4 regions of the Paenarthrobacter sp. NPDC058040 genome follow, and region 4 is predicted to be linked to each of the others. Evidence: riboswitches for the same ligand, from Rfam matches in the RefSeq annotation. Region 4 holds a riboswitch; each other region holds the start of a gene.
What was found. Region 4 has a riboswitch for S-adenosylmethionine ahead of ACFVSJ_RS01930 (homoserine O-acetyltransferase). Riboswitches for the same ligand answer to the same signal wherever they lie in the genome.
Positions count from the first base shown of each region.

Region 1 (7,028 bases), on a different contig from region 4:
CCGCAAAGGTGCAAGACTAGAGCAGACTGCACCCCTTGAACACAACGCTCAGTGACTATTGTGGCAAGCCATCCAGGAGGCAAGACATGTCAGTAATCCGTTTTCTCGCGCGGCCCATGCTCGCGTCCAGCTTTGTCATCGCAGGTTTGGACAAGCTCAAGAATGCGGACGATACTGCCCGGCAACTCTCGCCGGTCCTGCGCCGGGCCTCCGAGTCCCTGCCGTTCCCTGCCGATGAAAAGGTCCTGGCACGCGTGATCGGCGGTGCCCAGCTTGGCGCCGGCGCCCTGCTCGGACTCGGCAAACTGTCGCGTTTCGCGGCGACCGTGCTGGCCGTGACGTCAGCCCTGAACACGTATGTTGAGTGGCGGTCCGCGGACATCAGCACCAAGGAGGGCCGCAGCGCGCGCCGGGCACAGCTCCTTAAGAACATCTCCCTCACGGGCGGGGTGCTGCTGGCATCGGTCGACACCGAGGGACGTCCCAGCTTGGCATGGCGTGCCGAACACCTCGCCACGGACGCCCGGAAAGCCACGGGCAAGCAGATCAAGCGCGCAGACAAAGCAGTTCGCAAGGCCGTAGATAACGCAGTTGGAGCATAAGGAAGCATGACTGGTACCACCGCAGCAAACACCGACCCGAAGCACGGCACATCCCTCCCCTTGTGGCCCGCTCCCTATGCCACAGGACCGGTGGATGCCACGGTGACGGTACCGGGATCCAAATCGCTGACCAACCGATTCCTGGTCCTGGCTGCGCTGGCTGATGGACCGTCGCGCCTGCGGGCACCGCTTCACTCCCGGGACTCCGTACTGATGATCCAGGCACTGCGCCAGCTCGGCGCGAAGGTCACCGAGGTACCCGGTGACGGCGATTACGGGCCGGACCTTGAGATCACCCCCATGGGCTGGTCCGCTGCCGGCAATGAAACGGCCATCGACTGCGGACTGGCCGGAACCGTCATGCGTTTCGTTCCGCCGCTTGCCGCGCTCCGCAACGGCGTCACGGTGTTTGACGGCGACCCCCACGCCCGAAAGCGTCCCATGGGAACCATCATCGAGGCTCTGGTTGCCCTCGGCGTGCCGGTCCGCAACGAAGGCGGCAGGACGCCGTCGGCCCTTCCGTTCGCGGTGGAGGGCTCAGGCGAGGTCCGCGGCGGGCACCTGGTCATTGACGCCAGCGCCTCCTCGCAGTTCGTCTCGGCCCTGCTGCTCGTTGGCGCCCGCTTCACCGAAGGGCTGCACCTGGAGCACGTCGGCAAACCGGTGCCCAGCCTTGACCACATCAACATGACAGTCGCCGTCCTGCGCAGCGTCGGAGTCCGGGTGGACGACTCGGTGCCCAACCACTGGCGTGTGGCTCCCGGCCCCATCCGCGCGTTCGACCAGCGCATCGAGCAGGACCTTTCCAACGCAGGTCCTTTCCTCGCCGCGGCCCTTGCCACGCGCGGAACCGTCCGGATTCCCAACTGGCCCATCGAAACCACCCAGGTGGGCGACCTGTGGCGCAGCATCCTCTCATCGATGGGAGCCGACGTCAGCCTCAAGGACGGGACCTTGACTGTTACGGGCGGACCGGAGATCCTGGGCGCCGATTTCGACGAGACCAGCGAACTCGCACCCACAGTCGCGGCACTCTGCGCGCTGGCCACAGGACCTTCCCGCCTTACCGGCATTGCCCACCTCAGGGGTCACGAAACGGACCGTCTCGCGGCCCTCGTCGCCGAAATCAACCGCCTTGGCGGGGACGCCGAAGAAACCGCCGACGGCCTCATCATCCGCCCTGCCGCCCTTCACGGCGCGGTGGTGCACAGCTATGCCGACCACCGTATGGCCACGGCAGGCGCGATCCTGGGGCTCGCGGTGCAAGGCGTTCAGGTGGAGGACATCGCCACCACGTCGAAGACCATGCCGGAGTTCCCGGACATATGGGCAGCCATGCTGGGGCAGGCCGCGGCGCAGGCGCCCGCAGGCGGGACCACGAACTGACCATGGGCCGTGACGCACGCTCCTGGGACGAATCGGACGTACGGATCCGGCCCAACAAGAAGGGTTCACGCCCCCGCACCAAGGACCGCCCCAGCCACGACGACGCCGTGATCGGCAGGATCATCACCGTGGACCGCGGACGCTACACCGCCGTTGTTGGCGAGGACACGGACAATGAGCGCGTGGTCATCGCAGCGCGTGCCCGTGAACTGCGCCGGAGTCCCGTGGTCCCCGGCGATTTCGTGGCGCTCGTGGGCGATGTTTCCGGTGGCCCCGACACCCTCGCCAGGCTGGTCCGCGTTGAAGAACGCCGGACCCTGCTGCGCCGCAGCGCGGACGACACCGACCCCATTGAGCGCGTCGTGGTAGCCAATGCGGACCAACTGGTTGTGGTGGTGGCCGCGGCCAATCCCGAACCGCGCACAGGTTTCATAGACCGCGCACTGGTGGCAGCTTACGACGCCGGCATCGAGCCGCTGCTCCTGGTCACCAAGGCGGACGTCAAGGATCCTGCGGAATTGCTGGCCAACTACCTCAGCCTCGATTTTCCGGTCATCATCAGCCGCACGGCCGATTCACAGGCCTCCGGTATCGATGCCCGTTCCGATGACGGTCTCTCCGCCCGCCTGGACAGCCAGGCCGTCTCCCGCCTGCGTTCCCACCTCGACGGCAAGGTGACCGTCATGTTGGGGCATTCCGGCGTGGGCAAGTCCACCATGGTCAATGCCCTGACAGGTGCCGAGCGGGCAACCGGCGGGGTGAACGCCGTGACGGGACGCGGCAGGCACACCTCATCCTCCGCTTTGGCCCTCAAACTGGCGGACGCACCGCCGGGCAGTTGGATCATTGACACTCCGGGCATCCGCTCGTTCGGCCTTGCCCACGTGGACCCTGACCGCATCCTGCACTCCTTCCCCGACCTGGAGCCTGGCACGGAGGCCTGCGACCGTGGCTGCAAGCATGACGCCAACGCGGTGAACTGCGGACTGGACGAATGGGTCAACGACGGCCATGCCGGGCCGTCCGGCGTGGCCCGGCTGGCTTCGCTCAGGCGGCTCCTCGGTGCCGACCCGCGCCTCGAAGCCAAGGAAACCAAGGAATTGGGGACGGTCAACTGAGGGTCGGAGCAACACCTCCACCGGTGCGGGAACGATTCACGATAAGTTTGGTGGCATGACCCAATCCGTTTCCAGCTATAACGATGACTTGCGATTGGCCCACGTCCTGGCCGATTCCGTGGACGCCCAGACCATGGACCGGTTCAAGGCCCTGGACCTGCAGATCGAAACCAAGCCCGACCTGACGCCGGTCACGGATGCGGACAAGGCCGCCGAGGAAGCCATCCGTGGGCAGTTGTCGCGTTCACGCCCCCGCGATGCCGTCCTCGGTGAAGAGTTCGGGAGCAGTGGCCACGGTTCCCGGCGTTGGGTCATCGACCCCATTGACGGCACCAAGAACTTCGTCAGGGGCGTTCCCGTGTGGGCCACCCTCATTGCCCTGATCGACGAAGGTGAGCCCGTCGTGGGCGTGGTCAGCGCACCCGCCCTCGGCAAGCGCTGGTGGGCAGCGAAGGACATGGGTGCCTACATGGGCCGTTCGTTGGCCTCGGCCACCAGGCTCAAGGTTTCCAACGTCTCGAACCTGGCCGACGCATCGATGTCCTACTCAAGCCTGTCCGGCTGGAAGGAACGCGGCAACCTCGACGAGTTCCTTGGCCTCACCGAGGACATCTGGCGCACCCGCGCGTACGGCGACTTCTGGTCCTACTGCCTGGTGGCTGAAGGTGCCGTTGACATCGCCTGCGAACCCGAATTGAACCTCTACGACATGGCGGCTCTCGTTCCGATCGTCACCGAAGCCGGAGGACGCTTCACCTCCCTCGAGGGCGAGGACGGACCTTTTGGCGGAAATGCACTGGCCACCAACTCGATCCTGCACTCGGAAGTCCTGAAAAGGCTCAACCCGGGCATCGACGACCTTCTCTGAATAATCGACGGCGGACACCATCATTGGGCGGTGTCCGCCGCACTTTATTCGCCGAATCGACCATTTCCTTATCCGGCGTAACAATCCGCTTAACAAACTGGACGGCTTTGTACCCGACGTGCGGGTGCCTTTATTGTCTTTTACAGGTCACGAGTGCCAGCGCTAAACCCCGGTTTGCTGGCCGGCAACCCTCCATTCGCGGTGGGGTGCCCCGGGTGACGACCAGGCCGGTCCGGAACGGATTCGGCAAGCGCGGATCCCCCGAGGGGGTCCCTCTTGAATGAGGTCCCATGAGCACTGTTACGTTCGAATCCACCGTCGTTCCCACTCTCACGCAGGAAGCCGCGGCCGCGAGGCCCCTTGCTGCCGTGACCGGCGCCGAACTGCAGGCGCCCCTGATCCAGGGTGGCCACGTCCGCTACGCCAACCTCGACTACGGAGCTTCCGCGCCGGCGCTGACCATTGTGTCCGCGTACCTGAACGAGGTCCTGCCTTACTACGCGAGCGTGCACCGCGGCGCCGGATTCGCCTCCCAGATCAGTACGTCGGTGTACGAAAACTCCCGGGACATCGTGCGGGACTTCGTTGGCGGCCGCCCCGACGACTCCGTGATCTTCACACGCAACACCACCGACTCGTTGAACCTGTTGGCTGGATGCCTTCCGCAGGTCGACGGCACTCCCACCGGCGAGGTCCTGTACCTCGACATCGAGCACCACGCCAACCTGCTCCCATGGCAGGGTGTGCCGCACCGCAGCGTGGTCGCGGCTTCCACGCTGGCCGCCACCATCACCAACCTGCGCCACGAACTGACCCAGGGCGGTGTATCGCTGCTCGCTGTTACAGGTGCTTCCAACGTCACAGGCGAGATCCTTCCCATCGCCGAGCTGGCTGCCCTGGCCCACGAATTCGGTGCTCGCATTGTGGTCGACGCAGCACAGCTCGCCCCCCACCGGCGGATCAACATTGCCGAGGCGGACGTGGACTATGTGGTCTTCTCAGGCCACAAGCTCTATGCACCCTTCGGTGCCGGCGTGGTTGTAGGTCGCCCCGATTGGCTCGACGCCGGAACCCCGCACCTGGCCGGCGGCGGCGCAGTCCGCGAAGCCCGCCTTGATTCGGTCAGCTGGGCAACCGGACCCGCGCGCCATGAAGGCGGCTCCCCCAACGTCCTCGGCGCAGCAACACTGGCCCGTGCCACACAGGTCCTGGCCAGCCTTGACCAGCAGGCCTGGCACGACCACGAGGCCGCCATCCGCTCCTACCTCGTGGAAGGGCTGCAGGCGATCGACGGCGTTACCGTCCACCAGATCTTCAGCGATTCCACCGACACCATCGGCGTGGTCAATTTCTCGGTGGAGGGATTCGACGCCGGCCTGGTCGCCGCGTACCTTTCCGCGGAACACGGCGTGGGCCTCCGCGATGGTCGCTTCTGCGCCCACCCGCTCCTCAAGCGCCTCGGCCTGCCATCTGGATCCCTGCGTGCCAGTTTCGGTGTGGGATCACGGCTGGAGGACGCCGCCCGGCTGCTCAAGGGCATCCAGGAGCTCAAAGGCACCGGTCTCGGCTGGGACTACGTGGTTGACGAGGGCCGCTGGGTACCTGCCAACGACCACCGCAGCTACCCCGAATGGGCCCCCAACACGCCCGGCACCGCAGGCGCCGCCCCCTGCACTGTGGACTGATCGCGGCTTTCCGGAAACGCACCGGCCTTGCCTTACGGTAAATTCGTAGGGTATTTCCGGCGTTCGCGGTAAAGGAGTCTGTGCATAGCCATGCCTTCCCAAAGTACCTCCAACGGTTCGCACCTACCCGGCGGACCCAAGCTGCACGCGGTGCGGCGAAAGGAACTGGGGCAGAGCTTCAAGGACGGCGGAGAGCACTACCACTTGGTGCGCCCCGGCTACCCTGCAGACTCCGTGGATTGGTTGCTTCCCCCGGGCGCACGGTCCGCTGCCGACATTGGTGCGGGCACCGGAAAATTCACCGCCCTGCTCGTGGACCGCGGGCTTGATGTGGCCGCCGTCGACCCTTCCACGGACATGCTGGCGCAACTGCGCCTGTCCTGCCCCCAGGCAGTCGCCCTGGAGGGTACGGCGGAGGCGAGCGGACTGGCGGACTCAGCTTTCGACGTCGTCAGTGTCGCCCAGGCCTGGCATTGGTGCGATCCCCTCAAAGCCAGCACGGAAATCGCCCGGGTGCTCCGTCCCCATGGCGTCCTCGGCCTGATCTGGAACCAGTTGGATACGTCCGTCCCATGGGTGCACCGCCTTTCACGCATCATGCATGCCGGCGACGTGCACAAACCGGGGTTCCGACCGGCCATCGGTCCGGAGTTCACCGACCTGGAAAGCCACGTCACGCACTGGGAAGACCCGATGTCCCCCGAGGACATCATGGAGCTGACCAAATCGCGCAGCTATTACCTCCGGGCCAACCAGGCAACCCGCGCTAAAGTCATGGGCAACCTTGACTGGTACCTCTACGAGCACCTTGGCCACGCACCTGGCCAAACAGTGGCCCTGCCGTACGTGACGCAGACGTGGCGGGCCCGCAAGGCCTGTCCTGCCGTCCCACGGTAGGCTTGAGGTGTGAAGACCAGTACGCCCTCCTCCTCGATCGAGGACTACGTCAAGGTCATCTACTCCTTCACGGAGTGGCAGGACAAGCCCATTACGTCCTCCCAACTGGCCCAACGGCTCGGAGTGGCCAATTCCTCCGTCTCCGAAATGGTGCGGAAACTCAAGGACCAAGGGCTGGTTGACCACCAGCCTTACAGCGCCATCCGCCTCACGCCGGACGGCATGCGCTTGGCCTTGGCCATGGTCCGGCGGCACCGTCTCATCGAGACGTACCTCGTTGAAGAACTTGGTTACCGGTGGGACGAAGTCCACGACGAAGCGGAAATGTTGGAACACGCAGTATCGGATACCTTCATTGAACGCATGTCCGCCAAGTTGGGCCACCCTGTCCGGGACCCGCACGGCGACCCCATCCCGTCAGCAGATGGATCCGTGGACCTGCCGCATGCCTACCGCATGATCGAGCTGGACC
Region 1 is NZ_JBHVRN010000005.1:93,098-100,125, reverse strand. Features, by position in the region: gene ACFVSJ_RS08240 (DoxX family membrane protein) at 87-602, shown strand; gene aroA (3-phosphoshikimate 1-carboxyvinyltransferase) at 609-1,988, shown strand; gene ACFVSJ_RS08230 (ribosome small subunit-dependent GTPase A) at 1,991-3,106, shown strand; gene hisN (histidinol-phosphatase) at 3,162-3,974, shown strand; SAM riboswitch class IV at 4,120-4,233, shown strand; gene ACFVSJ_RS08220 (aminotransferase class V-fold PLP-dependent enzyme) at 4,265-5,659, shown strand; gene ACFVSJ_RS08215 (class I SAM-dependent methyltransferase) at 5,750-6,556, shown strand; gene ACFVSJ_RS08210 (metal-dependent transcriptional regulator) at 6,566-7,028, shown strand, end outside.
Region 1: another riboswitch for S-adenosylmethionine. It lies ahead of ACFVSJ_RS08220 (aminotransferase class V-fold PLP-dependent enzyme); the one in region 4 lies ahead of ACFVSJ_RS01930 (homoserine O-acetyltransferase).

Region 2 (7,028 bases), on a different contig from region 4:
CCGTCTCATCGGTGGGGTTGATCCAGGTATGGGGCTCGCGGCCCGGGAAGGAAAGCGTGTCCCCTTCCTCAAGGTCGTACTCCTCATTGGTCAGGATCAGTTTGATCCTGCCCTTCACCACGTGGAGCACATCAACGTCGCAGTCCACCGCGTAGAGCTCGTTCTCGCCACGCCCCCGGGGCTCAATGGTCGCCTGCAGGATCTGGAGCCTTCGCTCGGAACGCGCCGTGAGCAGCCGCTCCACAATGCCCTGGCCGCCCAGGGAAATGCGCGGCCCGTCATCGCGTCGGGTCAGGTGGGTCTCCGGCGCCGCGAAGAGATCCCCGACAGACACCGAGAGCACTTGGCACAGCGTCACGAGCGAGGCCACCGATGGTGAAGTAAGGTCCCGCTCCACCCTGCTGAGGAAGCCCTTGGTCAGTCCCGTAGCGTCTGCAACCTGCTCAATGGTGAGCCGCTGCGCCTGCCGGGCTGCGCGGATTCTGGAACCGATGGCAACAGGAACATTGCTGGGTTCAACGGGTAGAGCCTTCATTCACAAAACCTTTCAGGCCCGTCCGTGAGGCCCTGTCATTGGAGCCAATAGTAGCCGGACAGCAACGGCAAAGAGTCAGAATCCGCGGAACCATGACCAAAGCACCTTGACTGTTACTCCCATCACAACATATCCTCATAGGCAACAAGTGTTGTCTGTGAGGCACACAACACACGTCCAAACCTCCGTTCGTCAGCACAGAGACTTCGACGCCCTGCAGGAGTATCGTCGAATACCCCAACCTCCGTGCATCAGCTCCAAGGAGCCACTCATGGACTCTTCGTTCATCAACATCGCCATTGTGGTGGTGTATTTGCTTGCCATGCTGGCGTTCGGTTGGTGGGGCAAGTCCCGCACCAAGAACAACAGCGACTTCCTGGTGGCCGGCCGCCGCCTGGGACCGTTCCTCTACACCGGCACCATGGCCGCAGTCGTCCTGGGTGGCGCATCCACCGTCGGCGGCGTCGGCCTGGGCTACAAATTCGGTATCTCCGGCATGTGGCTCGTGGTGGCCATCGGTTCGGGTGTGTTGCTGCTTAGCCTCCTGTTTGCCGGAACCATCCAGAAGCTCAAGATCTACACCGTGTCCCAGATGCTGACCCTGCGCTACGGCAGCAAGGCGACCCAGACTTCCGGCATCGTCATGCTCGCCTACACGCTGATGCTCTGCGCCACCTCCACCGGTGCCTACGCAACGATTTTCGTGGTCCTCTTCGGCTGGGAGCGCTGGCTGGCAATCGCCATCGGCGGCGCAATCGTCCTCGTGTACTCGACCATCGGCGGGATGTGGTCAATCACCCTGGCTGACCAGGTGCAGTTCGTCATCAAGACGGTGGGCATCTTCTTCCTCATGCTGCCCTTCGCCATGAATGCCGCTGGTGGCCTGGATGGAATCCGCGAGCGCGTCGACGCCAGCTTCTTCCAGATCGATGGCATCGGAATCCAGACGATCATCACCTACTTCGTGGTCTACACACTCGGCCTGCTGATCGGCCAGGACATCTGGCAGCGCGTCTTCACGGCCAAAACCCCCACGGTTGCACGCTGGGGCGGTGCCACGGCCGGCGTCTACTGCATCCTCTACGGTCTGGCCGGCGCCTTGATCGGCATGGCCGCAAGCGTTGCCCTGTCCGGCATTGAGATCAAGGCCAAGGACGACGTATACGCCGAAGTTGCCACGCACTTGCTCCCGATCGGCATCGGTGGCCTGGTCCTGGCCGCAGCCGTCGCAGCCATGATGTCCACCGCATCGGGCGCCCTGATCGCTGCGGCAACGGTTGCCCGTGCAGACGTTGTGCCGTTCGTGGCCAGCTGGTTCGGCAAGACCATCAACACCGACGACACCGAGAACCCGGAGCACGACGTCAAGGCCAACCGCTACTGGGTCCTGGGACTCGGCATCGTGGCGATCATCATCGCGATCAGCACCAAGGACGTCGTGGCCGCGCTGACCATTGCCTACGACATCCTGGTGGGCGGCCTCCTGGTAGCCATCATTGGCGGCTTGGTGTGGAAGCGCGGTACGGGTGTGGCAGCAGCGGCATCCATGGCCGTGGGTTCGGTAGTGACCCTCGGCACCATGATCGTCCTGGAGATCAATGCCAAGGCTCCGTTGGACGGAATCTACGCCAACGAACCGATCTACTACGGCCTGATCGCCTCTGCTGTGGTCTACGTGCTGGTCTCGCTGTTCAGCAAGCCCACCGACCCCGCAGTGATGAAAGCCTGGACGGACCGTGTTGCGGGAACCCGGGTGGCCGACCAGGAACTCACCACTCCTGCCGCCTAGGCGGTTGCAACCCAAAGCAATTCACGACGGCGGCATCACCCTTCGCGGGTGGTGCCGCCGTTTGTTTCGTCCCCAGTCACGCGTTGCGGGGCCGGGTCTGCGTGCTAAAACCGGCGCGAAGCGCGTTGAGCGGGCCACACAACGGAACAGAGCGGGCCCGCAGCGGCAAGGGCTTAGGATAGGACCCAGCTTCAAGAGATGTGGCGCCAAGCTCCGACTGGCCACGCACCAACCCCATGTTCACGGGTGGTTCGGATGAGGAAGCGGCCCGTACCGGACCAGAGACAACCGGGCGGGCAAGAGCACTCCACCAAGGAGAAGTCCGTGCCGTACCAAGCTGAACCCGGCCTCCCGATCCCGAGCCTCACCGCAGCCGAAACTGTTCCGGTGATTCCCGCCGTCGACCTCGTCGGAGGGGCGGTGACTTTGTTTGTTGGCGGCGAAGCACTGAGCTTTCACCATCCTGAGCCAAGGATCCTCGCAGACGCGTTGGCACGGTCCGTCCGCACCGCACAGTGGTGTTCCACATCGCGGACGCTGATGGTGACTGTGGCCGCCGTCGGACGTATCGCCGGGCGCGAACGGCGATTCAGTCTGCGCTCCCTCAACGAGGCCTAAAGCTCGTCGCCGTCCCCGCGGAATTCTTCCTCGGGCCCGTCGAGCGGCACCACGCGTTCGTCGTCGTCGGCCACTTCGTCGTCCTCGGTCCAGGCCTCATCCACTTCCTGGTCCTCGTTGTAGTCGTAGGCCGGATCCGATTCGATGGTGGCCCGTTCCGGGTGGTGCGGATGTGATTCGGTGCTCATGTTTCAACCTCCGTCCCATGGGCCGCGCCAAGCGGTCCACTGACCGAAATGCGGGAAATGCCCCGCCCCTGTCTATCCATCTGAGCACCGCCTTTGGGAGGGGTCAAGGCAGGGTTCCGCAGCGCCGGAGCTCCGGTGCCAAAAGGGCCGGAATTAAGGCATGCCGAACATTCCTGTTGAGGAATACCAGCCGAAAATCCGCGGAAATAAGCGGTACAGTGGGCGGTGCAAAGGGGCCGTAACCGTCCCACCGAGCACAGGAGAAGCAGTGCAACAGCACCAGGAATCCCATGGTCCGTCGAGCCCCGCTCCGGATTCCCGCCCCGAAGAAGAAATCCCTCGAACGCCCACGCAGTCGGACATCCGCCGCTGGCGTCAGTACCTGGCGGACGAACGGGCCGAGGCTGCCGTCTACCGCGAACTCGCGCAACGCCGGGACGGCGAGGAACGCCAGATCCTCCTTGCCCTGGCCGAAGCTGAGGGCCGGCACGAAGCCCACTGGCTCAAGCTCCTCGGGGAACACGCAGGGATGCCCAAGGCAGCCTCCGCACGCAGCCGGCTCCTTGGTTTCCTGGCACGGCATTTCGGTTCAGTCTTCGTCCTGGCCCTTGCCCAACGCGCTGAGGGGCGCTCCCCCTACGGCACGGACCCCTACGCAACCCCGGCCATGGTGGCCGACGAACAAATCCACGAGGAAGTTGTCCGGGGCCTTGCAACCCGCGGCCGCAACAGGTTGTCCGGTACGTTCCGCGCAGCCGTTTTCGGCGCCAACGACGGCCTGGTGAGCAACCTCTCACTGGTCATGGGCATGGCCGCCACGGGTGTTTCCAGCGCCGTGGTCCTGATGAGTGGCGTGGCCGGACTCCTGGCGGGTGCGCTCTCCATGGGTGCCGGCGAGTACGTCTCCGTCCGGTCACAACGGGAGCTGCTCAACGCCACCCTTCCCACGCAGGCCACGCTGGCCGCGGCGCCATCGCTGGACGTGGAACACAACGAACTCGTCCTGGTCTACCTCGCCCGCGGCATGACCCGGGAGGCAGCTGAACACCGCGCTGCAGAACGCCTGGGGCTCTTCAGCTGCGACTGTGATCCAAGCCTGTCCCTCCAACCCGAAAAGGAAGAGGTAGCCGACGAGCACGAAACCGTCGGTTCGGCATGGGGCGCAGCGATGTCCAGTTTCTGCTTCTTCGCCTCGGGTGCCATCGTGCCCATCCTGCCGTTCGTTTTCGGCATGGTCGGCTGGAACGCGCTGATCCTTGCCGGCGCTTTGGTGGGCGTCGCGCTGCTGGCGACGGGCGCCGTCGTCGGTCTGCTCTCTGGAACGTCCCCGCTGAGCCGTGGCCTCCGCCAGCTGGCCATCGGCCTCGGTGCCGCAGCTGCCACTTACGGACTGGGGCTCCTGTTCGGCGCGGTGATCGTCTAAGCAACACATGTGAATGGACGCTGCACGGCCCGTCCCGTAATGTTGGTGCGTCCTCTGCGCTTCCGGCGTGAACGGGGCTTGAGGAATGGAGAACCGTGGACACCGAGCCTGGGGCGTCGCACGCGGGCGAACCCCGCCGTGCCGGCAAGGCACTGCGGTTGCTCCTCGGCTTGGTCATGGCGGTGGTCGCTGCCGTGGTGGCGGTCCTGGTCAGCGGTTTCCTGCATGGCGATCCCCGCATCACTGCCTTGGTCCCGGGGCTCCCGCTTCCCCACGCGCAACCTGACGGGCAGGGCACACACAACCCGGCGAAGGCCCTCAATGCTCCCCCGCCCGGACTGGAAGAGGCAGATGCCCCGCTCGCCTCACCGCTGGCGCCTGCCGTCACCAATGATTCCTACAAGTTCCTGGCAACGAACGACGACGGCACTCCGGTTGGCTATTCCCCTTGCCGTCCGCTGCACTACGTCGTGAATGATGCCGCGGCACCCGCGGGCACGGACGAGCTGCTCCAGACCGCGCTCTCCAACGTCTCCGCCGCAACCGGAATCACATTCGTCAATGACGGCACCACCGATGAACTGCCCACCGAAAAACGTGAACCGTACCAGCCGGCAAAGTACGGCGAGCGCTGGGCGCCACTGCTGATTTCCTGGACCACCCCGGAGGCCGCGCCTGCCTTGGCGGACAAGGTGATCGGGACCGGCGGAAGCACCATGTACTCGCTGAACAAGGGACCAAAGAGCTACATCACGGGCAGCCTGGAGTTGGACACACCGCAAATCTCGGAGCTACTGGCCGAGGAAGGCGGGTCGGACTACGTCCTGGCCGTCATGCAGCATGAGCTGAGCCACGTGATGGGCCTGGACCATGTCGATGACCCGGTGCAGCTGATGTACCCGGAAATCGGCGCGCCCGATGGCTTGGCCGACGGTGACCTGACCGGCCTGCACCTGCTGGCCTCTGCCCCCTGCCGCAAGGATATCTAAGCCCCTTTTTGGCTGGAGCCGGGCCATGGACTTCCCGGCGGGCGTGGTCCTATGCTGTCCCAAACGGCCGACGGCGGCGCCCCACCGCGCGTTTAGGGCCGTCGCGTCAGGGGGTTCGATGGAACCTGATGGGTCGCCACAAGGGCCAGACCCCTATCCCCCGCCGCGTCATCTCCCGCCCGCCCAGGGACCCCTTCAGCAACCGACTCCACAGATCAAGCACCGGACGGTAGCTGCGATATTCTTCTTTTTCGGCGTCTTGGGGCTGGTCTGCGCAGGAGCCTACTTCGGCGGAGACCTTCAGCCGTTGTGGGGTTCCGCCGCTACAGAGAGCCAATCCCCGAGGCCGGGGGTGTTGCCGTTCGGGCAACGTGAGGACCCCGTTCCGGGGCGGGAGGAAGCCGATGCTCCGCTGGGCACGCCCGCGCCCCTGCTGCGGACCAGTACGGCCTACAAGTTCCTGGCCGTCAAGCCGGACGGCACGCCTGTGGCTTACTCTCCCTGCCGTCCCATCCATTACGTGGTGAACTCCACGCTGGCTCCCGCGTCCTGGCAGCCCCTCGTGGAGGAAGCTGTCCGGCAAGCCAGCCTGGCGACGGGTCTCCACTTCATCTACGACGGCCCTACCTCGGAGCTTCCCACCGCCAACAGGGCCGGCTACCAGCCGGAGACGTACGGTGACCGCTGGGTTCCGGTCCTGATTGCCTGGACCACACCCGAGCAGGTCCCGCGCCTCACCGGCCAGACCGTCGGGTTGGGTGGCAGTTCGTCGATCGGCCTGAGCAACGGCTACAAAGCTTACGTGACCGGCTCGGTGTCCTTGGACGCACCCCAGTTCGCCGGAATCATGGGTTCGTCCCAGGGCCGGGAGATCGGCGTGGCCGTGATCATGCACGAGTTGGGGCACGTCCTGGGCCTTGACCACGTGGATGACCCACGCCAGCTCATGTACGACCAAGCCTCCTGGGTGCGGCAATACGCTGCCGGTGATCTCACGGGCCTTGCCAAGCTTGGCCAGGGTCCGTGCAGCAAGGACTTCTAGGCATTTCCAACCGGGCGCCGGGAGCTTCCCACTACCACGTCCATTGCTTCCTCAACGGTGTCCACCAGGAAGATGCGTTCCGCCATGGGCTTCCCCGCGGCCAGGCTTTGCAGCATGGGCCAGGCAGGGAAGGTCCGTTCCCAGTGCTCATGGCCAACCAGCACCATGGGAGTGATGGTTTCGGGTGCACCATAGAAGTTCTCGCACGCATCCTGGAAGATCTCCTGCACGGTGCCAGCCGAGCCAGGGAGGAAGACGATTCCGCCGTTGCACAGCTCCAGCAGGATGGCCTCCCTGATGGCGTTCGCGAAGTACTTGGCGATGTGCGTGGCGAACAGGTTGGGTGGCTCATGACCGTAGAACCACGTGGGAATCCCCAGTGTGGCGGTCCCTTCCGGATGATGTTCGACGACGACGGCGGCCTGGCGCGCCCAAGCCGTCACC
Region 2 is NZ_JBHVRN010000011.1:48,506-55,533, forward strand. Features, by position in the region: gene ACFVSJ_RS16225 (helix-turn-helix domain-containing protein) at 1-535, opposite strand, end outside; gene ACFVSJ_RS16230 (sodium:solute symporter) at 807-2,324, shown strand; SAM riboswitch class IV at 2,514-2,633, shown strand; gene ACFVSJ_RS16235 (hypothetical protein) at 2,649-2,942, shown strand; gene ACFVSJ_RS16240 (hypothetical protein) at 2,939-3,130, opposite strand; gene ACFVSJ_RS16245 (VIT1/CCC1 transporter family protein) at 3,399-4,553, shown strand; gene ACFVSJ_RS16250 (matrixin family metalloprotease) at 4,706-5,542, shown strand; gene ACFVSJ_RS16255 (matrixin family metalloprotease) at 5,898-6,584, shown strand; gene ACFVSJ_RS16260 (LOG family protein) at 6,581-7,028, opposite strand, start outside.
Region 2: another riboswitch for S-adenosylmethionine. It lies ahead of ACFVSJ_RS16235 (hypothetical protein); the one in region 4 lies ahead of ACFVSJ_RS01930 (homoserine O-acetyltransferase).

Region 3 (7,028 bases), on a different contig from region 4:
CGCTCTCTCACCAAACACCCATTTCCCCCCGACGCTCTCTCACCAAACACCCGCTTCCCCCCAGCGCTCTCTCACCGGAACTTCTGCGTTTCGGTCCAAAATGTGTGCTGGCGGCACGTCCTCGGCGTGTCAGCTACTGCTTGGCCGCACGGACCGGGTGCTCACTCAGGATAGAGAGCCGGTTGAAGGCGTTGATCCCGATGGCCGCCATGCAAATCACGCTGATTTGTTCGTCCGAGTAGTACAGGCGGGCTTCGGCGAAGAGCTCCGCACTGGGTCGCGACGAGCTCATCCGGGTGATCTGTTCGGCGATCTTCATGGCCACCACTTCCGGGGCCTCGAACAACTCCACTTCCCGGTACACGGCAACCAAAGACAGCCGTTGTTCAGTCTCGCCAAACTTCAAGGCCCGGCGGTGGTGCAGGTCCAGGCAGAACGCGCAGCCGTTGATCTGTGAGCACAGATAGTTGATGAGTTCCAAGGTCCTGCGGGGGATGCCGTGGCGGTCTGCTTCATCTACCAATTGCTGGGAATACTGTGTGAGAGTCGCATAAAGGTCGGGCTGTTGTTTGTCCAGATAACCGGCAAGGCGGGGCGTTGATTCCTGTTGGGGCATGTTTGGAGCCTAACGCAACGAACAGTGAGAGAGCGTCCCCACCAAACCGGCCATACGTGAGAGAGCGTCCGCACCAAAGGGGCGATACGTGAGAGAGCGTCCTACTCGCGGGGGCCGGGGGTGTCGGCGGCGAGGTGGATGTGGTTCTCGGCCAGCCAGTGCGGGTTGAAGGCCTTGCTTAAGTAGTTGGTGCCGGCGTCGGGGGCTATGGCCACCACCACGGAACCCTGCGGCGCCGCCCGCGCCACCCGCAAAGCCGCGGCCACGGTCAGCCCTGAGGACGGACCCAGGGACAGCCCCTCCTCATCAAGGAGCCGGTGAACCACGGTGTAAACCTCGTCGTTGGGGATCCGCAGGAAGCGGTCCACGATCGAACGGTCGAAGATCTTGGGCCACTCAGCCTGCGGCCACGAGTTGCCAACGCCGTCCACCAGGATTTCCCCGGGGTGTCCGCCACTGTAGGCAGAGCCATAGGGATCGGCGCCCACCACTTCAACATGGCCACCAGGACGCAAAGCCGCCACTTGCTCCTTCAGATACCGTCCGTTGCCGCTGATGGTCCCGCCCGTACCTATCCCCGCTACGAAGTGCGTGATCAGGCCACCCGTCTGTTCCCAGATCTCCGGCCCTGTGCCCTCAAAGTGCGCCAAAGGATTCGCCGGGTTGTCGAACTGCATGGGCCGCCAGGCACCGGGCGTCTCAGCCGTGATGCGGGCAGCCACGGCACGAGCGTTCTCCGGAGATTCGGACGGGGCGTTCCAGTCCGTCAGGATCACGCGGGCACCGTAATTGTGCAGCGCCGCAAGCTTTTCCTGCGAGATGGTGTCGCCCGTAACCACCACCACCGGGTGCCCGGTGAGATGCCCGATCAGCGCCAGGCCGATCCCGGTGTTGCCCGACGTGCTCTCCACGATGGTGGCCCCGGGTTTCAGTTCCCCGGAACGCTCGGCCGCCCGGACCATGCTCAATGCTGTCCGGTCCTTGATGGACCCTCCGGGGTTCTCCGATTCGAGCTTGACGTGGATGCTGCTGCCCAGGCCCCTGCCCAGGTTCTCCAGCCTCACCAGAGGAGTGTTGCCCACTCTGTCCAACACGGACGCGTCGAGCCCATCGGGCGCGGTCTCCGCTGCGTGCACGCCATGCTTCCGTGCAGTGATGGTCACCATGCCGCGTCTCCTTCCTCAAACTCCCCCGGTACCCCGGGCCCGACCAGCAGTTCCAGCTCCCGACGCGCGCTCTCCACGAGTTCAGAAGCGGACGGCCGGTCAGCGAGCACGTCGGCCAGGCGACCCACGACGGCGGCAGTCCCCTTCCCGAGCGGTTGCGCGGCCCCCGCTTCGAGCAGCAGGTACGACGCCGTCAGGGCCTCGATCGCCAGCAGTTTTTCGACGGCGTCCAGCGACTTTTCGAGTTGCTGCAGCGCGAGCGGCGCGAGAGTCGAATGGTCCTCGACGTCGGCGGACAGGGTGGGCGCCCCGAGGGTGGCCGGCGCTGCAAGAAACTTGAGTTCGGCCAGCAACCCGGCGGCCGAGTACCAAAGCAGCCCGGGCAGCTCTTCCTGTGCCAGACCCGAGCCCGCTGCCGCAGCGGCCAGGTGCTTTGCCCTGATGGCTCGCTGCGGCGGATACAGCTTGGCGATCCGGCGTTCGCTGGAAATCCCCACGTGGGCCAGTGCCAAGCGAAGCCCCTCAAAGGACAATGCCAGCTGCATCGGCTGGAAGTTCCCGCCGGACACCATCTGTCCCGACTCAACGTCAACCAGGGGATTGTCACCGCGGCCGTTCAACTCCACATCGAGCGCCGAACGAAGCTGCGAAACAAGGGACCGGAATGCCCCGTGTGTTTGCGGCGCCGCCCGGAAGGACAACGCATCCTGCACGGATACCTCGGGGCGAACATCTTCGAGCCACCCACCGCTCAGAAGGCCACGGACAGCGGCAGCCGATTCCCGCTGCCCGTCCACCGCCTTGGCCGCCTGGATGGCCGGCGAAAAGGGGCTGAGGTTGCCGCCGCCGTCGTACCTTGCAGTGGTCTCCAGTGACAAGGCGAGGGCGACGTCGGACAACGTGGCCATCCGCTGCAGCCGCACCAAAGCCAGCGCTCCGGCTCCGACGGAATAGCTGTTGGCGCTCACCAGGGGCAGGGCCTCTCCGGCCGCGAGCGTGAGCGGTTGCAGGCCGGCGTCGGCGAGCGCTTTTGCGCCGGGAACTACGGTGCCGTCAGCGTCCAGGGCTTCGCCCTCACCGATGGCGACGGCGGCGACGGCGGCAAGCTGGGTGAGGTCCGACGATCCCACTGAGCCCACGGCCGGGATGGCCGGGTGGACACCGCGGTTCAGGAGTTCGGCGTAGAAAGCTGCCGTCTCCGGGCGCACGCCGGAACCTCCGCGCGTGAAGCCGATCAACCGGGCGAGGATCACGGCACGGGCGGCACTACGGTCCAGAAACGTACCCACACCACTGTTGTGGTACCTGACCACTTGCACTTGGTAGGCGAGGACTGACTCTTCCTCCACAACGGTGTCCCGGCCTGAGCCAAGGAGGGTGTTGAGTCCGTATACCCGCTGTCCGGACGCTGCTGTCGCTTCTACGATCTCGCGTGATCGGCCGATCAAAGTCAACGCATCATGGTTGAGTTTCACGTGAAACGCAGGATCCGCAGCCACCTGTGCCACGCGTTCGATCGGGACGGCCGCCGTCCCGATCACCAGCGTTTTCGGCTCGGGAGTCATGGTCAGAAGTCCAGGAGGTTTTGGCGGAAACCTCCGTTGCCGTAGCTGGTCCTCAGCAGCCCGCGGCGCCGCAGCTCCGGGGTCAGCTTGTCCAGCACGCCGTGGACCGTCACGGGATCGACGAATCCGGAGAACAGGAAACCATCGCCGCCCACCGCCGAACCGGTCTCCTCCAGGTAGTCGGCGATCTCCCCAACCGTGCCGATGATGGAGTCGCCCGCACCGCCGCTGCGTGCCTGCAGGATCTGGCGCAGCGTGGACCCGGGAGGGGCTGCCTTGGAGAAGTGCTCAAGGGTGCCCTGGTTGCTGTTGGTACTCAAGGTGGGGAGCGGCTCGTCGAGGTCGAACTGCTTGAAGTCGATCACCGAGAGGTAGGAGATCGAGTTGAGCTGGCTGTCGATGTCCCGCTGCGTGAGCTCACGCCGCTGGGCGCGCAGTTCCTCCGCCTCCGCCGTGGAACCCACCACGGTGGGCTTCAACACGAAAAGGACCTTCACGTCGTCGGGGTTCCTCCCCGCCTTCGCCGCCTCCTCCCGGATGGAGTCACGGTAGGCCTTCATGCCGTCCACGCCGCGGGCCAACGCGATCGCTACGTCCGCGTTTCCCCCGGCGAACGCCTTGCCGCGGGGCGAGGCGCCTGCCTGCACCAGCACGGGCTCCTCCGGCAACGGCGCGGTGTTGAGCGGTCCCCGGACTTTGAAGAAGTCCCCCTGATGGTTGATGGGGTGCACTTTGGTGTGGTCGGCGAACCGCCCGGCCTCGACGTCTTCGAGCACCGCGCCCGGTTCCCAGCTCCGCCACAGCCGCCTAACGACGTCGACGAACTCCTCGGCCTTCTCGTACCGCAAGTCGTGTTCGATCTGCTGGTCAAGCCCGTAATTCTGCGCGGCGAGGTCGCTGCCGGACGTGACCACGTTCCAGCCAAGCTGGCCCTCGGAGAAGTGCTGCAGCGTCGCCAGCAGGCGCGCCGCGGTGAAGGGCGGGTAGAAGGACGCGCTGACGGTCGGCACAATTCCGAGGTGTTCGGTGGCGGAAAGCAAATATGGCACCAGCGCCAGGGGATCGTGCTTGGGAGCGAAGGACGCGTGCGCCAAGGACACTTCGGCGGTACCTCCGTAGGTGTCCGGAACAGTCAGGGAGTCCTCGATGATGAACAAGTCCAGGCCGGATCGCTCGAACGCCCTCACGGCTTCCTGGTACAACGCGGGCTTCTTCCAGTCATAACCCAGCCCGTAGCCGGGAGTCCCCCAACCCTGGACTCCGAAGCCGTGGCCCACGAACCATCCAAAATGAAGCATGGGCTTGAGTGTAGAACTGCTGTGTCCGTTCACCGCGACCTGATTTCATGCGAAGTTACAGGGGGTCGTACTGCGTCAATTATGCTCCCCGGAGGTCACATTTGGGTCCCGTCTTCAGCGGCCCTGCAGGGTACCGGTTACGCAACATGACGACGGCGGCGCAGTCCCCAAATGCGGCGATGGCGCCACGGATGTTACGTTTTTCTTGAGTAATGAGCACCAGCGTTAAGCCCTGACTTGCTGGTCGGCAACCCTCTCCCGCGGCGGGGTGCCTCAGGTGACTACTCGGCGTATTCGACACTTCGAACTGCAAGCGTGACTGAGGAGCACCACGAATGCCTGAACCCACTGAAGAAAAGCTTTCCTACCGCCTGATCACGGGTCCCGACACCCGTGAATTCTGCGAGCGCATCAGCAATGCCCTGGCCGAGGGCTACGTACTGCACGGCAATCCCGCGGCCACCTTCAACGGCACCGACGTCATCGTCGCCCAGGCCGTGATCCTGCCTGCCGCCGTCGCCAGTTCCGACGCCGCAGTAGCCAGCGCCGTGGACGAGTTGGAGAATTACGAGGAAGTATTCGAGGGCCACGCATGAGCTACGCCGGTGACCTGACCCCGCAGGATGCGTGGGCAAAGCTTGAAGACGGCGCCATCCTGGTGGACGTCCGGACCGAGGGCGAATGGGCCCACATTGGCATTCCCGACACCAAGGCCACAGAGAACGATCCGTTGTTCATCCAGTGGAACCTGGCTGGTGGCATCCCGAACTCCCGCTTCATCGAGGACCTGCAGCAGCAGGCTCCCGAAGGCGACGGCGTGGAACTTGTTTTCATCTGCCGCTCGGGCCAGCGCTCCATCGCAGCCGCCATCGCCGCCACCCAGGCCGGATTCACGGCCTACAACGTCCTTGAAGGCTTCGAGGGGGAACCTGACCGTTACGGCGAACGAACCGTGAATGGCTGGAAGAACCGTGGCCTGCCCACCAACCTGGGGAACGACTAAAAGTGACTTTCAACCCTGACGCCGCCGGCTGGAGCCCAGACACCCAGGCCGTTCGCGGTGGCCTTGACCGTACCAATTTCCAGGAAACAGCCGAGCCTGTTTTCCTGAACTCAGGCTTCGTCTACGAATCAGCCGCCGCAGCCGAACGCGCCTTCACAGGCGAGGACGAACGCTTCGTCTACTCCCGTTACGGCAACCCGACCGTCGCCACGTTCCAGGAGCGCCTGCGCCTGCTTGAGGGCACCGAAGCATGCTTTGCGACGGCGTCCGGCATGTCCGCAGTGTTCACGGCCCTGGGTGCCCTGCTGGCTGCCGGCGACCGCGTGGTTGCCGCCCGCTCACTCTTTGGCTCCTGCTTCGTCATCCTCAACGAGATCCTGCCGCGCTGGGGCGTGGAGACTGTCTTCGTTGACGGACCGGACCTTGAGCAGTGGCGTGCAGCGCTCTCCGAGCCGACCACCGCCGTCTTCTTCGAATCGCCCTCCAACCCGATGCAGGAAATCGTGGACATCGCGGCCGTCAGCGAACTGGCGCATGCCGCGGGGGCGACCGTCGTCGTCGACAATGTCTTTGCCACTCCCCTGCTGCAGCGCTGTGGAGACCTGGGCGCCGACGTCATTGTGTACTCCGGGACCAAGCACATCGACGGCCAGGGACGCGTCATGGGCGGCGCGATCCTGGGCACCAAGGAATTCATCGACGGCCCGGTCAAGCAGCTCATGCGGCACACCGGTCCCTCGCTGTCCTCGTTCAACGCCTGGGTCCTCACCAAGGGACTGGAGACCATCGGGCTCCGCGTGAACCACAGCTCCGCTTCGGCGTTGAAGATCGCCGAATGGCTGGAACAGCAGCCTGCCATCAGCTGGGTCAAGTACCCGCTGCTGAGATCCCACCCGCAGTACGAGCTCGCCACCAAGCAAATGAAGGCCGGCGGCACCGTGCTGACCTTCGAACTCTCGCCGTCCGGCGGCCGTACTGCCAAGGAATCCGCGTTCGCGCTCCTCGATGGACTCAGCGTCATCGACATCTCCAACAACCTGGGCGACTCCAAGTCCCTCATCACCCACCCGGCCACCACCACTCACCGTGCCATGGGTCCGGAAGGTCGCGCGGCCATTGGGCTCTCTGATGGAGTGGTCCGTTTGTCCGTGGGCCTCGAGGACGTGGACGACCTCATCCTGGATCTGGAGAAGGCCCTCAAACAGGTCTAACCTTCATGCCATGAGCGGGAAGTATCCCTATCGCCGTGCCGGAGCGGTCATCGTCGCCGGCACGGTGGTGTGGTTCGTGGGAATCTCGCCGGTCAGCCGCGTCTACCTCACGCCCGATGCCGCAGACCGGCTGCGTATGCTCCAGGCCGGCCGACGCGGTTGGATCGTG
Region 3 is NZ_JBHVRN010000012.1:105,290-112,317, reverse strand. Features, by position in the region: gene ACFVSJ_RS17530 (carboxymuconolactone decarboxylase family protein) at 134-616, opposite strand; gene ACFVSJ_RS17525 (PLP-dependent cysteine synthase family protein) at 718-1,782, opposite strand; gene ACFVSJ_RS17520 (aromatic amino acid ammonia-lyase) at 1,776-3,347, opposite strand; gene ACFVSJ_RS17515 (NtaA/DmoA family FMN-dependent monooxygenase) at 3,350-4,678, opposite strand; SAM riboswitch class IV at 4,854-4,967, shown strand; gene ACFVSJ_RS17510 (DUF1737 domain-containing protein) at 4,981-5,241, shown strand; gene ACFVSJ_RS17505 (rhodanese-like domain-containing protein) at 5,238-5,648, shown strand; gene ACFVSJ_RS17500 (O-succinylhomoserine sulfhydrylase) at 5,651-6,859, shown strand; gene ACFVSJ_RS17495 (hypothetical protein) at 6,870-7,028, shown strand, end outside.
Region 3: another riboswitch for S-adenosylmethionine. It lies ahead of ACFVSJ_RS17510 (DUF1737 domain-containing protein); the one in region 4 lies ahead of ACFVSJ_RS01930 (homoserine O-acetyltransferase).

Region 4 (7,028 bases):
CGGTCGGCTTCGTCATGGGACCACTGGACAACGGGCGCGGGGAATGCAACGGCTTCAGTCATGGGTCTATTCTTGCAGTTACCCACGGGTAACAACCTACGGTCGCGTAGGTTCGCGGTCACGAGGCAGGATAGGAAGAATGAGTTCATTGGTGACGCCGGGCGAGGCAGTCCAAACACACCCCTGGAGCCGTTACGTGGCATTGGGAGATTCGTTCACGGAGGGCATCGGCGACCCCGAGCCGCAGAATCCCGGCGGTTTCCGTGGCTGGGCGGACCGCGTAGCCGAAGAACTCGGGCGCGGCCACGAAGACTTCGCGTACGCCAACCTGGCCATCCGGGGCCGCTTGCTGCAGCAGATCGTTCATGAGCAGGTTGGTCTCTGCCTGGAACTTCAGCCGGACCTCGTCTCCATTTCTGCCGGCGGCAATGACCTCATCCGGCCCGGCGGCGATCCCGACCTGCTGGCCGAGAAATTGGACGTCGCCGTCCAGGAACTCGGTTCGGGCGGCGCCACCGTGGTCTTGTTCAACGGGCCGGATACGGCCTCCTCGGTCCTCGGACGGATCCGCGGCAAAGTCGCCATCTACAACGAGAACCTGCGGACGGTCGCTGCCCGGCACGACGCAATCGTGGCCGACATGTGGTCCCTCCGGCAACTGGCTGATACCCAGATGTGGGACGAGGACCGCCTTCACTTCTCACCGCTGGGCCACCACACCATAGCCATGATGGTCCTTGAAGCGTTGAATGTCCCCCATACCCTGGAACCGCTGGTCCCCAAGCCCCTGCCACCTCGCACGTGGCGTGAAGCGCGTTCATCGGACCTGGTGTGGGCCAGGGAGTACTTTGTCCCATGGGTCATCCGCAGGTTGCGGCACCAGTCCTCGGGGGACGGCATCACGCCGAAACGCCCGACGCCGGGACCCGTCTTCGGGCCGAATGTCACCGGATTGCCGCGCGGCTGACGTGGTGGCGCTGCAGCCCGACGACGTCGTGCGGCTCCGGCTGCGCCGGCAACAACTGCGCGCGCCCTTCGCCCCCGATGCCGCTGGCGCCGTGCGCAACCTCCTGGCGGTCCAGGCCCAGGAGTTTCCCTACGCCCGGTGGTCGCTGGCGCAAAGGACCCCGGGCACGAGCGCGGCCTCTGTGGAGGACTCCGTGTCGGACGGCACCATCCTGCGCACCCACATCCTCCGGCCCACGTGGCATTTTGTGCACCGGGACGATCTCGGCTGGCTCATGGCCCTCTCGGCAGAACGGCTGCACCAGGGAAACAAGGGGATGTACCGGCAGACGGGCGTGGACGCTTCCTCGGCCGAACGGAGCGGCAGCATCCTGGCTGACGCCGTAGCCGGCGGCGCCCATAAGACCCGTGAGGAACTCGCCGCCGTGCTGGAGGAAGCCGGATTCCCGGGCAAGGGACTTGGATTCGTCTACCACCTCATGCACGCCGAGATCAGCAGGATCCTGGTCAGCGGCACACCCATCCGTTCGGCCGGGGGCGCCCTCAAACAAACCTATGCGTTGTTCGACGAGCGCGTTCCCCACCCGGGTCCAGCTGTCCTCGATGCGGCCGAACGTGACCAGGCCCTGGGGCAACTGGCCCTGCGGTACTTCGCCAGCCGTGGTCCGGCAACCATCAAGGATTGCTCGGCGTGGTCCGGGCTGACCATGAAGGACGTGCGCCGCGGGCTCGACGTGGCCAGGGACATCGCCCCGGGCGCCTTGGCAACCCTCGCCGTCGACGGGCTCGACTTCTACCTGGCCGCCGGGGAACTGGCCGGGCCCGGCGAGGCAGGCGACGGCAGCCCGGCCGCCGCACTCCCCCGCATAGACCTCATCCAGTGCTACGACGAGTACGTCATGGGCTACTCGCAATCCAGGCATTACCTTGGCGGGGTCGCTCCGTACTTCCCGGAAAACGGTGGACCCATGCACGTCGTACTGCTGGATGGCAGGCTGGGCGGCTGGTGGCGCCACGGCTTCGCCGGTGACACCTGTGAACTGGACGTGCGCCTGAACCAGCCCGACACGCCATCGGTCCAGCGGGCCCTCGAAGCCGAAGTGGAACGCTACGGCAGCTTCCTCGGCATGGAGGCCAAGCTGGTCTGACGCTCAGGCGAAGAAGGACTCCCTCAGCTGTGCCGAGAGCTGGCCGATTTCCGTGAGGAACCCGTCGTGGCCGATGGGCGCTTCAATGACGTGCACGGGAACCTCCCCCGGCAACGCCTCAGCGAGTTCCCGGGACTGGGCCGGGAAGTAGAGCCTGTCCGTGTCCACGGCCGCGATGAAGAACTCCGCAGTCGTGCGGCCCAGGGCTTCCTGGAGCGTTCCGCGTCCTCGCGTGACATCGTGGCTCATGAGGGCCTCGGTGATGGCGATGTAGCTGTTGGCGTCGAAGCGGCGTACCAGCTTGGTGCCCTGGTGGTCGAGGTAGCTCTCCACTTGGTAGCGTCCGCGTTCTCCCAGGATCGCTGCCGCGAGCGGAGTCTCCTGGTGCTGGGCTTCGCGACCAAAGCGGACGTCCAGCTCCAGCGCCGAGCGGTACGTGATGTGGGCGATCCGACGGGCCAACGCAAGACCGGCTTCGGGTGCGGCGCCGTGGTAGTAGTCGCCGTCGTTGAAGTTCGGATCCTGGCGGATCGCCAGCGTCTGCGACTGCGCGAAGGCGATCTGCTCCGCCGTGCTGTAGGCGCCCACCGAAACGACGGCGCAGCGCTTGACCCGTCCGGGGAACGTCACGGCCCATTCCAGTGCCCGTGCGCCGCCCATGGAACCGCCGATCACGGAGTGCCAGGCACGGATCCCGAGGGCGTCAGCCAAGCGGGATTCAGCCTCGGTGGTGTCACGAAGCGTGACCAGCGGAAACCTCGAACCCCACGGCTTTCCATCCGGGGCCTCGGAGGACGGTCCCGTGCTGCCGTAACAGCCGCCCACGATGTTGATGGAAATGACGAAGAACCGGTCCGTGTCGATCGTGGCGCCCGGGCCAACCAACTGCTCCCACCAACCGTCCTCATCCGTGGCACCACGGGCTACGTGGGTGCTGCCAGTCAGGGCGTGCTCCACCAGGACGGCATTCGAGGCATCGGCGTTCAGCTGGCCCCACGTTTCGTAGGCCAGGACAACATCGGGAAGGAAGCCGCCGGCTTCAAGTTCCAGCGGGCCCACGTGGGCGTACTTGACGGTTCCGTCCGCTTCTTCGGATGTGGGAAGGGCTGTAGCAGTAATGGTCATTCCTTTGACACCTAACCTCGCGCTTGCCCACCGCCTTTCATGCGGCAGGCCAGGTCTTCACCCGGGGCACCCCACCGCGGAGGAGGGTTGCCGGCCAGCAAGCCGGGGCTGTCACTGGCACTCATGACCTAATACGTAAGAGTTTAGGAAAGACACAGCTGTTCTGGCGAAGAATGTGACAGCTGTGTGACGGTTTGGGGCAGCTTCGTTCACGAAAGAGCACCCGGTGGCGCTGCCAGGCGAATTATCGTCGACCTGGCGGCGCCACCGCTTTTCACTGCGGGTGCGGCTCAGGCGCCCTTCGCGGCGCGGAAGCCGGCTTCGAGGTCGGCAATGATGTCGTCCACGTGTTCAATGCCGACCGCCAGGCGCACCAAGCCCGGGGTGACTCCCGCGACGGCCTGCTGTTCCACGGTCAGCTGGCTGTGGGTAGTCGACGCCGGGTGGATGACCAGGGACCGGACATCGCCGATGTTCGCAACGTGTGAGTGCAGCTCAAGGCCGTCCACGAAGCGCTTGCCGGCTTCCACGCCGCCCTTGATGTTGAAGGCCACCACGGCGCCCGTACCCCGGGGACCGTACTTGCGCCCGCGGTCATACCAAGGGCTGGACGGCAACCCCGCAAAGGCGACGGATTCGACGTCGTCGTGGGCTTCGAGCCATTCCGCCACTTTGGTGGCGTTCGCTACGTGACGCTCCACGCGCAGGCTCAGCGTTTCCAGGCCTTGGGCGATGAGGAAGGCGTTGAACGGCGAGACTGCCGAGCCAAGGTCGCGGAGGAGTTGGACGCGGGCCTTGAGGATGTAGGAGAGATTGGCGCCGAGGGCGCCGTCCTTGCCCAGGTCACGGGCATAGACGAGTCCGTTGTAGCTCGGGTCCGGGGTGTTGAAGTTGGCGAAGCGCTCCGGGTCCTGGCCGAAGTCGAAGTTGCCGGAGTCCACGATCACGCCGGCGATCGCTGCACCGTGCCCGCCGAGGTACTTGGTGGCGGAGTGGACCACAATGTCCGCGCCCCATTCGATGGGACGGATCAGGTACGGCGTGGACAGCGTGTTGTCCACAATGAGCGGGACGCCGGCCTCATGGGCAACCTTGGCGATGCCTTCGATGTCCAGGACATCCTGGCGCGGGTTGGAGACAACTTCGCCGAAGAAGAGCTTGGTGTTGGGCTGGACGGCGTTGCGCCACTGCTCGAGGTTGTCCGGGTCCTCGACGAATGTCACGGAGATGCCGAACTTCTTCAGCGTGTGGGCCAGAAGGTTGTAGGTGCCTCCATACAGGCTGGGGCTTGCCACCACGTGGTCGCCGGCCTCTGCGATGTTAAGGATCGCGAACGTTTCCGCGGCTTGGCCGGAGCTCAGGAGCAGGGCACCCAAGCCGCCTTCCAGGCTGGCGATGCGCTGTTCCACGGCGTCCTGCGTCGGGTTGCCGATCCTGGTGTAGATCGGGGCGAGCTCGGCCAGGGCGAAGCGGTTGGCCGCACTCTCGGCGCTGGGAAACACGAAGGACGTGGTCTGGTAGATCGGAAGCGAGCGGGCTCCGGTGGCGGAGTCCGGTTCCTGGCCGGCGTGGATCTGGCGGGTTTCGAAGGACCATCCCTGGGACATTGCGTTCTCCTCTTCGTACAGCGCATGGGTTTGGTGGGCAGCGGATGCTTGGAACTGCGGCCAGTCTAGGAAGCGGCGGGAGCATTGCACAGCTTTGTGACGAAGACAGTATTTTTCGGTCATTTCGCGTCTTTGCGGCGTCCCGGCATGACGCTTCCATAACATCCCACCTTAGTTAGGCTTGACTTAGCTGAGACCCGAATCACAAAGTGCCAAGATGAAGCCATGCGCATGGATCACGTCTCTTACGCTTGTGAACGAGATGGCCTTCTGGCCACGACAGAACGAATTTCCGCAGCACTGGGAGTGGACGCAGTCCGGGGCGGAGTGCACCCGCGCTTCGGTACCCGGAACATGATCATTCCCCTTGCGGACAACAAATACCTTGAAGTCGTGGAGGTCTTGGACCACCCCGCTTCGGATAAGGCACCCTTCGGCCAGGCAGTCCGGGCACGCTCGGCGGCCGGCGGCGGTTGGATGGGCTGGTGCGTCGCCGTTGACGACCTCGCTCCGTTCGAAGAACGCCTGGGCCGTGCTGCAGTACCGGGCAACCGTAAGTTCCCGGACGGCCGCGAACTCGTATGGCAGCAGATCGGTATTCTCGGCTTGATCGCGGATCCGCAGGTTCCGTACTTGCTCAAGTGGGAAGGAGATCCCGGCCTGCACCCGTCCAAGGTTTACGAGAGCGACGTCAAGATGTCCAGCCTCACCATCGCGGGCTCGGCGGAACGCGTCACCGAATGGTTGGGCGAACCCGTGGAGAAGCCGCTTGAGGACGTTGCTGTCCAGTGGATGGCTCCCCACGGTACGCCCGGCATCATGTCCGTGACCTTCGAAACCGCCTCGGGCGCCGTCACTATCTGACGCACCCTGCAATAAACTTCGGCCGCCATCAGCGGGTGCCAATGACGTCACCTGCAGATGGCGGCCGAATACCTTTAAGCCCACGCCCGCACAACTGGGGCACTAGCCCAAGCCTACCGACTTGCCGAACAGACTGAAGCCCACAAAGGCCACGATGTCCAACAAGGCGTGGGCAATCACCAGGGGCATCACGCGCTTGGTCCTGGTGTAGATCCACGCGAACACCAGGCCCATCACGACGTTGCCGATGAAGGGACCGAACCCTTGGTAGAGGTGGTAGCTTCCGCGCAGGACTGCGCTGGCGACGATCGCTACCGGGGTGCTCCAGCCGAACTTGCCGAACCGGTCCAGGAGGTAGCCCACCACGATCACTTCCTCGACGATCGCGTGGCGGATGGCCGAAAGAACCAACACAGGCACGGTCCACCAATACGCATCAAGTCCGCTGGGCACAATCGCCGTGGTGATCCCCAATGCGCGGCCCACGGCGTACAGGCCCAGCGACGGAATGCCGATCGCCGCCGCGAGGCCGAGTCCCTGCACCGCGTCCTTGCCCGGCCGGGCGAAGTTGAAGCCGAGCCGGGCGAACGCCGACCCCCCGGGCGCGTGCAGGGACAGGAAATAGAACACCAGGACCACGGGAACCAAGGCGAACAGGATGTCCAGCAATTGGTACGTGAGGTCGAAGTACTCCCGCGTGCTTTGGGACCTGTTGAGGGTTGACGTCGCCTCGGACAAGGGAGCGCGGGTCAATTTGTCCAGGAGCTGCACCACCGAATAGACAGCGGATTGGCCCAGCGAGAGGCCAAGCACAATCAGGACTTCGGCGCGCAGGCGGCGACGGGAGGCTACGAGCATGTTCCTATCTTGCCTGCAGTTCCTTGGAGGAACCCTATGCTTGGTGGGATGAGCGCTCCCGGCAGAATCTTCATGGTCAGGCACGGCCAGTCCGCAGCGAATGCGGACACCTCCATCTACAATCGAGTGCCCGACTACCGCATTCCCTTGACAGCGAAAGGCGTTGAAGAAGCGCGGGCTGCCGGGGAACGCCTGCGACGCAAGCTCGACGGAGAGCAGGTATGCGTCTACGTCTCGCCGTACTTACGTGCCTACCAGACACTCGAAGCCATGAACCTCGGCCCACTGATCGAACGCGTCATCGAGGAGCCCCGGCTCAGGGAACAGGACTGGGCCAACTTCCAGATTGCCGGGGACATCGAGGACCAAAAGGAGCTGCGCAATCTTTACGGCCACTTCTTCTATCGTTTCCGGGAAGGCGAGTCCGGTTCGGATGTCTACGACCGCGTCTCGTCCTTCA
Region 4 is NZ_JBHVRN010000001.1:447,655-454,682, reverse strand. Features, by position in the region: gene ACFVSJ_RS01945 (alpha/beta hydrolase) at 1-62, opposite strand, end outside; gene ACFVSJ_RS01940 (SGNH/GDSL hydrolase family protein) at 140-967, shown strand; gene ACFVSJ_RS01935 (winged helix DNA-binding domain-containing protein) at 978-2,114, shown strand; gene ACFVSJ_RS01930 (homoserine O-acetyltransferase) at 2,118-3,239, opposite strand; SAM riboswitch class IV at 3,254-3,368, opposite strand; gene ACFVSJ_RS01925 (bifunctional o-acetylhomoserine/o-acetylserine sulfhydrylase) at 3,530-4,846, opposite strand; gene ACFVSJ_RS01920 (VOC family protein) at 5,072-5,710, shown strand; gene ACFVSJ_RS01915 (CPBP family intramembrane glutamic endopeptidase) at 5,813-6,568, opposite strand; gene ACFVSJ_RS01910 (histidine phosphatase family protein) at 6,617-7,028, shown strand, end outside.